Regions from separate parts of the Rhizobium sp. RU35A genome, predicted to be linked through region 2. Evidence: predicted binding sites of a transcription regulator. Region 2 holds the regulator's gene; the other holds the start of a gene.

Region 1 (4,856 bases), on a different contig from region 2:
TCTCTCGCTCGTCGGCCTTTCGACCGACCTTCCCTTCCTGCAGGCAGCCGCCCTTGCCACGCAAGGCGGCCTGCGCTGCCGGCTCTGACCCTGTCGAACAAGGAGACTATGATGGGTTCCGCCCAGAAAGCCGAGGATCACCAACGATCCCGCATCGCATCCCTGCCCCGCTTCACCATCGGCCGCGATCATCACGGCTGGTGGGTGGTGCACGACCGTCAGGATCGTGTCGGCGGGCTTTTCCGCACCCGCGAGGCAGCACTGCACTTTGCCGCCGGCGAATGCGAACACCCGATCACCGAGATCTGCATGGCCGAGACCGGCCGCGTGATCGAACTCGGCGCCTTTACCGCCGATGCCCTGCCGCCGGCAGCGCTGGCACGGCAGCAGCCCCGTCACGCGATGCGGGCGCGGGCCTGACGAGGCCTCTTCTCAGAAGGCGATCCGGGCGTCCAGAGCCCCGAGCGGCTGGACGCCCTGCAGCAGCGCCCTTGCCTCCGCCTCGTCCTGCTTCATCTGCGCCACCAGCGGGTCCAGCCCGTTGAACTTCAGTTCCGGGCGCAGATAGCCGAAGAAGGACACCGACGAGACCTCGCCATAAAGGCTGCCGGAAAAATCGAACAGGAAGGTTTCGAGCAGCGGCGCGCCATTGTCCGTCACCGTCGGGCGGCGGCCATAGCTTGCCACGCCGTCATGCAGCGAACCGTCGGGCCGGCGGAAGCGCACGGCATAGATGCCGGATCTCAGTTCCGTTTCCGCAGCAAGGCGCATGTTGGCGGTGGGATAGCCGAGCGTGCGCCCCAGCTTCTCGCCGTCGATCACCTCGGCCTCCACCGTGTAGCGATAGCCGAGCAGGCCGGCCGCCTCCACCACATTGCCTTCGCCGAGAAGGGTGCGGATGCGGCTGGAGGAAATCACCTCGGCGCCCTCGTCGCGGAAGGCATCGACGAGCGACACGTCGAAGCCGTAGCGGCGACCGGCCTCCATCAGGAAGGCCGGACCACCCTCGCGGCCACGGCCGAAATGGAAATCGAAGCCCGTGACGACGGCGCTGGCCTTCAGCCAGCCGGCCAGCACGGTCTGCACGAAATCCTCGGCGGTGCGCTGCGAGAAATCGCGGTCGAAGGGGTATTCGATCACCGAGCGGAAGCCCATGGCTGCCAGCAGGCGGGCCTTCAACGGCGCAGGCGTGAGGCGGAACACCGGCTGGTCCGGCCGGAAGACGGTGCGCGGATGCGGCTCGAAGGTCAGCACCAGGGCCGGAACGCCGCGCTGTTCGGCGAGCGCCAGCGCCCGTTCCAGCACGCTGCTGTGGCCGCGATGCACGCCGTCGAAATTGCCGATCGCCACCACACCGCCGTGCAATTCGGCCGGCAGCGGCTCTTTCTTCTCGTTGCGGTGAAATACGGTCATGGCGCGGTCTTCCGTCAGGCGAGCCTTGGCATCCACCACTTCGGCGTCGCCCCCTCGCGCTTGAGATAGGCATTGAGGATCGCCTCGTCGGTCTTGCCGTTCACCGTATATTCGGCCGCGTGGATGCCACCGGAAATGTAGAGAAGGTCGAGGCCGTAGCTCAGCGCCCCCTTCACATCGGTCGGCATGCCGTCGCCAACGGCAATCACCCTGGCCATGTCGATCTCGCCGCGAACCTCGCGCGCGGCGGCCAGCGCCGCCTCGTAGATCGGCCGGTGCGGCTTGCCGGCGATGCGGGTTGAGCCGCCGAGCTGTTCGTAATAGGCGGCAACGGCGCCGGCGCAGGGGATGATGCGATGGCCGCGCTCGACCACCAGATCCGGATTGGCGCAGATCAGCGGCGCGCCCCTGGCGACAAAGCGGCTCAGCATGTCGTGATAATCTTCCGGCACTTCCTTTTCGTCATCGAAGAAGCCCGTGCAGACGATCGCCTCTGCCGACTCCTCGCCGGTGACGGTGACGTCCAGCCCCTCGAGCAGCGGCATGTCGCGTTCGGGGCCAAGCAGGAACACCCTGTTCGGGCCCTCGGCGATCAGCCGGCGGGTCACGTCGCCGGAGGTGACGATGCGGTCATAGGCCTCATCCGGCACGCCGAGCACACGCAGCTGGTCGATGACGCCCGGCGCGGGGCGCGGCGAATTGGTGATCAGCACCACGGTAACGCCGGCCTTGCGCGCATCGGCCAGCGCCACGCAGGCAGCCGGGAAGGCGTCGACGCCATTGTGCAGCACGCCCCACACATCCGAAAGCACGAGCTGATAGCCCGCCGTGATCGCGCTGAGATTCTGAATGCGGTCTGCCATGGTCATCCGGTGCCTTGAAAAAGATATGCGCTGACATGGCAAAGCTGGGGGCCGATGGCAAGGAGTTTCCTTGTGAACACTGCGGCTGCAGCCACGTGGCACGGCCTCGCCGTCAGAACCCCGCCAGCCGCCACAAGAGACCGGCCGCCGCGCAGAGGCCGAGCACCTTGACCATGCCGATCTTCAGCCGCAGAAGCAGGATGGCCGAGACGAGGAAGAGGATGAGCGCCGCCGGATCGAGCGAGGCCAGCCGCGGCCACCAGAGGCCGGGCGCCCCCTCGCCCGTCCATCCGGGAAACAGCGGCAGACGGTGCACATCGGCAAACAGCACATGCAGGCCGAACCACAGCGCCAGATTGGCAATGACCCCGACGACGGCAGCGGTGATGGCAGACAGCGCTGCGGAAATCTGCGGTTTGCCGCGCAGCCGCTCGATGTAGGGCGCACCGGCGAAGATCCAGATGAAGCTCGGCACGAAGGTGGCCCAGGCCACCAGAAGCGCGCCGAGAATGCCGCCGATCACCGGCTCGAGCCCCGGCACCGTGCGAAAACCGACGAGATAGCCGACATAGGAAAGCACCAGCACCAGCGGCCCCGGCGTGGTTTCCGCCAGCGCCAGTCCGTCCAGCATCTCGCCGGGGCGCAGCCAGCCATAATTCTCGACCGCCACCTGCGCCACATAGGCGAGCACCGCATAGGCGCCGCCGAAGGTGACGAGCGCCATCTTCGAGAAGAAGGCAAACAGGGCGGCCAGGCTTTCCGCGCCCGCCACCGGCGACAGGACGAGGAAGGGCAACTGCCAGACGAGGACCCAGAAACCGAGCTGCAGCAGGGCCGTGCCCAGCGGCGGCCGGGGGCGCCGGGTCTCCACCGGGTCGGCAGCGGCAGGTTCTGCCGGCAGCCTCCGTGCGCGCAGATAGCCCGCAAGCCCGGCCACCACCACCACCAGCGGAAACGGCAGGGCCAGCACGAAGAGCGCCAGGAAGGCGAGAACCGACAGGAGCCGGAGGAACCGGGTCTTCAGCGTGCGGCGGGAAAGCCTGAGCACCGCCTCCAGCACGATGGTCAGCACCGCGGCCTTCAGGCCGAAGAACAGGCCGGACAGCCAGCCGGCGTCCTGATAGAGCGCATAGGCGGTGGAAAGGCCGATGATGACGGCAAGCCCCGGCAGCACGAACAGGAGGCCGGCAACGATCCCGCCGCGCACCCCATGCGTCAGCCAGCCGATATAGGTGGCGAGCTGCTGCGCCTCCGGGCCGGGCAGCAGCATGCAGTAGTTCAGCGCATGCAGATAGCGGTCCTCGCGGATCCAGCCTTTTTCCTCGACGCAGACGCGATGCATCATGGCGATCTGCGCCGCCGGCCCGCCAAACGAGAGGCAACCGATACGCGCAAAGGCCAGCGTCAGCGCGCCGAACGACGGAGCAGGTTCATTCATGCGCTCAGGCAGCCGCACGGGGAAAGAACCACAAGGGAAAAGGTTCCGCCGCAGGATAAAATTTCTGGGCCCCGTTCTTGACTCATACAGGCTCCAATCTTATCTCAACGGCGCTGGCACTCACCAGATGGGAGTGCTAACAACATCATCGCGGGAAACTTTGAACCCGCCTATGTCATTTGATCGAGGGATTAGACAATGGCAAGCACCAATTTCCGCCCGCTGCACGACCGCGTTGTCGTTCGTCGCGTCGAGTCTGAAGAAAAGACCAAGGGCGGCATCATCATTCCCGACACCGCCAAGGAAAAGCCGGCAGAAGGCGAAGTCATCGCTGTTGGTCCGGGCGCCCGCAAGGAAAACGGCGAGCTGGTTGCGCTCGACGTGAAGGTCGGCGACCGCGTTCTGTTCGGCAAGTGGTCCGGCACGGAAGTCAAGCTCGACGGCGTTGACCTTCTCATCATGAAGGAAGCCGACATCATGGGCATCATCGGCTGATTTTCGGCCGAAGGCCTCTCCACCTCAAGATTGAACGACAGCGGGCTTGATAAGCCCAAGGGAGTTTTCACATGGCTGCTAAAGAAGTCAAATTCGGCCGCACCGCGCGCGAAAAGATGCTGCGTGGCGTCGACATTCTCGCTGATGCCGTCAAGGTAACGCTCGGCCCGAAGGGTCGTAACGTCGTCATCGACAAGTCCTTCGGCGCTCCGCGCATCACCAAGGACGGCGTATCGGTTGCCAAGGAAATCGAACTGGAAGACAAGTTCGAGAACATGGGCGCCCAGATGGTCCGCGAAGTTGCTTCGAAGACCAACGACATCGCAGGCGACGGCACCACCACCGCAACCGTTCTGGCCCAGGCCATCGTTCGCGAAGGCCAGAAGGCCGTTGCTGCCGGCATGAACCCGATGGACCTGAAGCGCGGCATCGATCTCGCCGTTGCCGAAGTCGTGAAGGATCTCCAGGCCAAGGCCAAGAAGATCAACACCTCGGAAGAAGTTGCCCAGGTCGGCACGATCTCCGCAAACGGCGACACGCAGGTTGGCCGCGACATCGCGGAAGCCATGCAGAAGGTCGGCAACGAAGGCGTCATCACGGTTGAAGAAGCCAAGACCGCCGAGACCGAACTCGAAGTCGTCGAAGGC
Region 2 (4,856 bases):
CGCTTGACGTAGACTGACACCCGTAAGTCACGACAAGAAGGAAAAAATTCCATGAGTGTGCGTGTATCCGGAAAACATATGGAAATCGGCGATGCGTTCAGAACGCGCATTGAGGACCATATCAGGGAGGCGGTTACAAAGTACTTTGACGGGGGCTATGCGGGGCAGGTGATTGTCGAGAAGGCGAGTTCACGCTTCACGACGGATTGCAGGCTTCATCTCGACACCGGCGTCGTGCTGCACGCGACGGGCGAGGCGACCGACCCGCAGCTGAGCTATGACGCGGCTGCGGAGCGCATCGAGAAGCGCCTGCGCCGCTATAAGCGCAAGCTGCGCGATCACCATGCTGGCGCAACCCAGAACGGCTATGCGGAAATCGCCTATACGGTGGTGGACAGCGTACCGGATGAGACAGACGAGGTGCCGGACGATTTTGCGCCGACGATCGTGGCGGAAAGCTCCAAGCCTCTGAGGACCATGACGGTCGCAACCGCCGTGATGGCGCTCGACATGACTGATGAACCGGTGCTGTTCTTCCGCAATCCGGGCCAGCAGTTGAACATCGTTTACCGCCGCAATGACGGCAATATTGGCTGGATCGACGCCGCCAGTATCAAGGGATAAGCCTGACGGGAGTGCCTGCGGGCACTCCCATACCCCCTCCATAGGGGGCAGAAGGATGGAAAGAATGGCGTTGGCAGACCTGCTGCAGCAAGATGCGATAATCCCCGCCCTCAAGGTGAACTCCAAGAAGCAGTTGCTGCAGGACCTGGCAGCCCGGGCCTCCAAGCTGACGGGTGTGCCGGAGCGGGAAATCTTCGATGTCATTCTCCAGCGCGAGCGGCTTGGTTCCACCGGGGTCGGCCACGGGATTGCCATCCCGCATGGCAAGCTCGGCAGCATCGGCGCCATCCAGGGCCTGTTTGCCCGCCTGGAAACACCCGTCGATTTCGAGGCACTGGATGACGAGCCGGTGGATCTCGTCTTCCTGCTTCTCGCCCCGGAAGGGGCTGGCGCCGATCACCTGAAGGCATTGTCGCGCATTGCGCGCGTGCTGCGCGATCAGGACCTGGTCGCCAAGCTGCGCGCCACCGATTCGGCTTCCGCCATCTATGCCTTCCTGACGGAAGAGCAGGCCTCCAACGCGGCCTGATCGACAACAGAATATCCCAGACGACAGAAGGCCCCGCCTCCAGTCCGGAGGCGGGGCCTTCTCTTGTGAATCAGGGCTTTCGGGCCATCAGCCCTTGTCGGCCTCGGCTTCGGCGGCCGGCGCATCCGCCTTCGGGCCGCCCTTGGAAACGCCCACCATGGCTGGCCGCAGCACGCGCTCGCCGATGACATAGCCGGCCTGCACCACCTGCAGCACCGTGTTGTTCGGCACCGTGGTATTGGGAATTTCGAACATCGCCTGATGGAAGTTCGGATCGAACTTCTGGCCTTCCGGTTCCAGCTTGCGCACGCCGTGACGCTCCAGCGCCGACAGCATGGCGCGCTCGGTCATGTCGACGCCTTCGATCAGCGCCGTCAGGCCAGCATTGCCGCTTTCCGTCGCTTCGGCGGGAATGGACTCCAGCGCGCGGCGCAGATTGTCGGATACGGCCAGCATGTCGCGGGCAAACGCGGTCACGGCATAGGACTTGGCATCCTTCACGTCGCGCTCGGTGCGGCGACGCAGATTGTCCATTTCTGCGGCAAGCCTCAGGAAGCGGTCGCGCAGTTCCAGGTTTTCCGCCTTCAGCGCCTCGATCGGATCGGGGGCCGGCGCCTCGGCGGCATCTGCCGCATGCTCATCCTGGGCAGCGGATACGGCCTCGGCCGCAAGATCCTGTTCTGCCGCGTCAGGTCCGTTCTTGTTGGTTTCGTCGGTCATGACGGTCTCCGGTAGAGGGTTGAAATTTGAGCCCGATATCGAGGTTTGCACCCGAAAAATCAAGGCTGAAGCCGATCAAAGGCGACAGCCTCGAACCGGCGGTCGATGGGACTAGAGCGGTTTGCGGGTCAGGCGCGCGAGAAGCTGGGCGGTATAGTCCACCATCGGCACGATGCGCGCATAGTTCAGCCGCGTCGGACCGATGACGCCGACGGCGCCGACGATGCGGTCCTCCTCGTCGCGATAGGGTGCAACGATCAGCGAGGAGCCGGAAAGCGAGAAAAGCTTGTTTTCCGAACCGATGAAAATGCGCACGCCCGGCCCGCTTTCGGCGAGATCGAGGATCTCGATCAGGCTGTCCTTCTTCTCGAGATCGTCGAACAGCAGGCGCAGGCGGTCGATGTCCTGACCGTCCGCCACGCCTTCGAGCAGGTTGGCGCGGCCGCGCACGATGAGGCGGGCGGGCTTGCCCTCCTCGCTGTCACCGGCCCAGATGGCAAGGCCCCGCTCAACGAGATCACGCGACAGGGTGTCGAGCTCCGACTGCACCTGATGCTTCAAGCTCTGCAACTGGCTGCGCAGTTCCGGCAGCGTCTGGCCGGCCAGATGCGCATTGAGGAAATTGGCCGCTTCCGTCAGCTGCGAGGAGGTGACGCCGGCCGGCAGGTCGATGATGCGGTTTTCCACCTGGTTGTGGTCGCCGACCAGAATGGCGAGCGCCTTGGTCGGCTCCAGACGGATGAATTCCACATGCTTCAGCACCGTATCGCTCTTGGCGGTGATGACGATGCCGGCTCCGCGCGACACGCCGGAGAGCATCCGGCTCGCCTCCGTCATCAGGCTTTCCATCGGCTGGGTGCGGTCGAGCGGGCGGATCTGCCGCTCGATGCTTTCCTGCTCGGCAACCGAAAGATCGCCCACCTGCATGAAGGCATCGACGAAGAAGCGCAGCCCGCTCTGGGTCGGCAGCCGGCCGGCGCTCACATGCGGAGAATAGATGAGGCCAAGCTCTTCCAGATCGCTCATCACGTTGCGCACGGAGGCTGGCGACAGCGACATGGGCAAGAGGCGCGAGAGATTGCGCGAGCCGAGCGGCTCTCCGGTTTCCAGATAGCTCTCGACGATGCGGCGGAAGATCTCGCGCGAGCGCTCATCGAGCATGGAAGTACCGTCCCTTCCTCCCGATGTATGAAGACCCATCTGACGCATTTCACCTTATCTTTGTCCTGGATGACACGAATATAGTGTGTCTTGCCGCATTGGCAAAAGGGAAATCGAAGCCCGTCGCATGCTGCCCGATCGTCGCCCGGTTTTTCTTTGCAAAAGCGCCCCCATCGCCGTAAGACGCCATCACGGAACCGTCAGGAGAACGAGATGCGACCCTCAGGCAGAAAAACCGACCAGATGCGCAAAGTCAGCTTCGAACGCAATGTTTCGAAGCATGCCGAGGGCTCCTGTCTGGTGAAGTTCGGCGACACCCATGTGCTGGTGACCGCAAGCCTTGAGGACAAGACGCCGCCGTGGCTGCGCAATTCCGGCAAGGGCTGGGTGACGGCCGAATACGGCATGCTGCCGCGCGCCACCGGCGAGCGCATGAAGCGCGAGGCCGCCTCCGGCAAGCAGGGCGGCCGCACCCAGGAAATCCAGCGTCTGATCGGTCGTTCGTTGCGCGCCGTCGTCGATCTGGAAGCACTTGGCGAACGCCAGATCACCGTGGATTGCGACGTCATCCAGGCCGATGGCGGCACCCGCACGGCCTCCATCACCGGTGCCTGGATTGCGCTGCATGACTGCCTGAAGTGGATGGAAGCCCGCAACATGGTGAAGGTGGAGCGCGTGCTGAAGGATCACATCGCAGCCATTTCCTGCGGCATCTTCGCCGGCCAGCCGGTAATCGACCTCGATTATCTCGAGGATTCCGCCGCCGAAACCGATGCCAACTTCGTCATGACGGGGGCCGGCGGCATCGTGGAAGTCCAGGGCACGGCCGAAGGCAAGCCCTTTTCGCGCGACGAACTTCTGACCCTGCTCGATCTCGCCGCCGCCGGGACGGCTGAACTGGTCGAGATGCAGAAGCAGGCGATTGCCTGACGGGAGGCGACGATGATCGAAGGCGTGCTGGAAACAGCCCTCTATGTCGACGACCTCGACAAGGCCGAAGCCTTTTATAGCGGCGTGCTGGGGCTTGCCCCCATCCGGCGCAATGGCGACCGGCACATCTTCTATCGTTGCGGCTCCGGCATATTGCTGATCTTCAATGCCGTGGAAACCCTGAAGCCCTTGCCATCAGGCTCCCTGGACGTTCCGCGACACGGCACGACGGGGCCGGGCCATGCCTGCTTCCGCGTCACCGGCAATGATCTCGATGCCATGGCCGATACGCTGAAGCAGGCCGGCATTGCCCTGGAATCAACCGTCACCTGGCCGAACGGCGCCCGATCCATCTATTTCCGCGATCCTGCCGGAAACAGCCTGGAATGCGCCGAGCCACGTCTGTGGGATCTCGAATAGGACAAGCCTATGCGCAAGCTCGATAGCCGCACCATCATCGTTGCCAGCCACAATGCCGGCAAGATCCGCGAAATCGCCGACCTGATCGGCCCCTTCGGCTTTTCGGCAAAGTCGGCCGCAGAGCTGAACTTCGTGGAACCCGACGAGACCGGAACCACCTTCGAAGAAAACGCCGCGATCAAGGCGCTCGCCTCGGCGAAAGCCGCCGGCCTTCCCGCGCTGTCGGACGATTCCGGTCTGGTGATCGACGCACTCGATGGCGCACCCGGCGTCTATACCGCCAACTGGGCCGAGACGGCGGACGGCACGCGCGATTTCGCCATGGCCATGGCCAAGGTGGAGCAGGCACTGGCCGACAAGGGTGCACTGACGCCTGAAACCCGCACCGCCCGCTTCGTCAGCGTGCTCTGCCTGGCCTGGCCGGATGGCCACACCGAAATGTTCCGCGGCGAAGTGGAAGGCGTCATCGCCC

What was found. The regulator HrcA, encoded in region 2, represses chaperone genes, less so after heat shock. The targets are predictions, from matches to a motif close to GTTAGCACTCNCNNNNNGNGAGTGCTAAC.
Region 1: the regulator HrcA is predicted to act here: its motif matches at 3,827-3,855, upstream of groES (co-chaperone GroES).

What each region holds. Positions count from the first base shown of each region.
Region 1 covers NZ_FTMR01000001.1:646,522-651,377, forward strand. Annotated here, with positions in the region: gene F3H95_RS03335 (dihydrodipicolinate synthase family protein) at 1-88, shown strand, start outside; gene F3H95_RS03340 (hypothetical protein) at 112-420, shown strand; gene F3H95_RS03345 (bifunctional riboflavin kinase/FAD synthetase) at 433-1,413, opposite strand; gene F3H95_RS03350 (TIGR01459 family HAD-type hydrolase) at 1,428-2,276, opposite strand; gene chrA (chromate efflux transporter) at 2,389-3,714, opposite strand; gene groES (co-chaperone GroES) at 3,913-4,209, shown strand; gene groL (chaperonin GroEL) at 4,281-4,856, shown strand, end outside.
Region 2 covers NZ_FTMR01000012.1:59,173-64,028, reverse strand. Annotated here, with positions in the region: gene raiA (ribosome-associated translation inhibitor RaiA) at 52-624, shown strand; gene ptsN (PTS IIA-like nitrogen regulatory protein PtsN) at 689-1,153, shown strand; gene grpE (nucleotide exchange factor GrpE) at 1,241-1,873, opposite strand; gene hrcA (heat-inducible transcriptional repressor HrcA) at 1,985-3,073, opposite strand; gene rph (ribonuclease PH) at 3,248-3,964, shown strand; gene F3H95_RS22255 (VOC family protein) at 3,977-4,384, shown strand; gene rdgB (RdgB/HAM1 family non-canonical purine NTP pyrophosphatase) at 4,394-4,856, shown strand, end outside.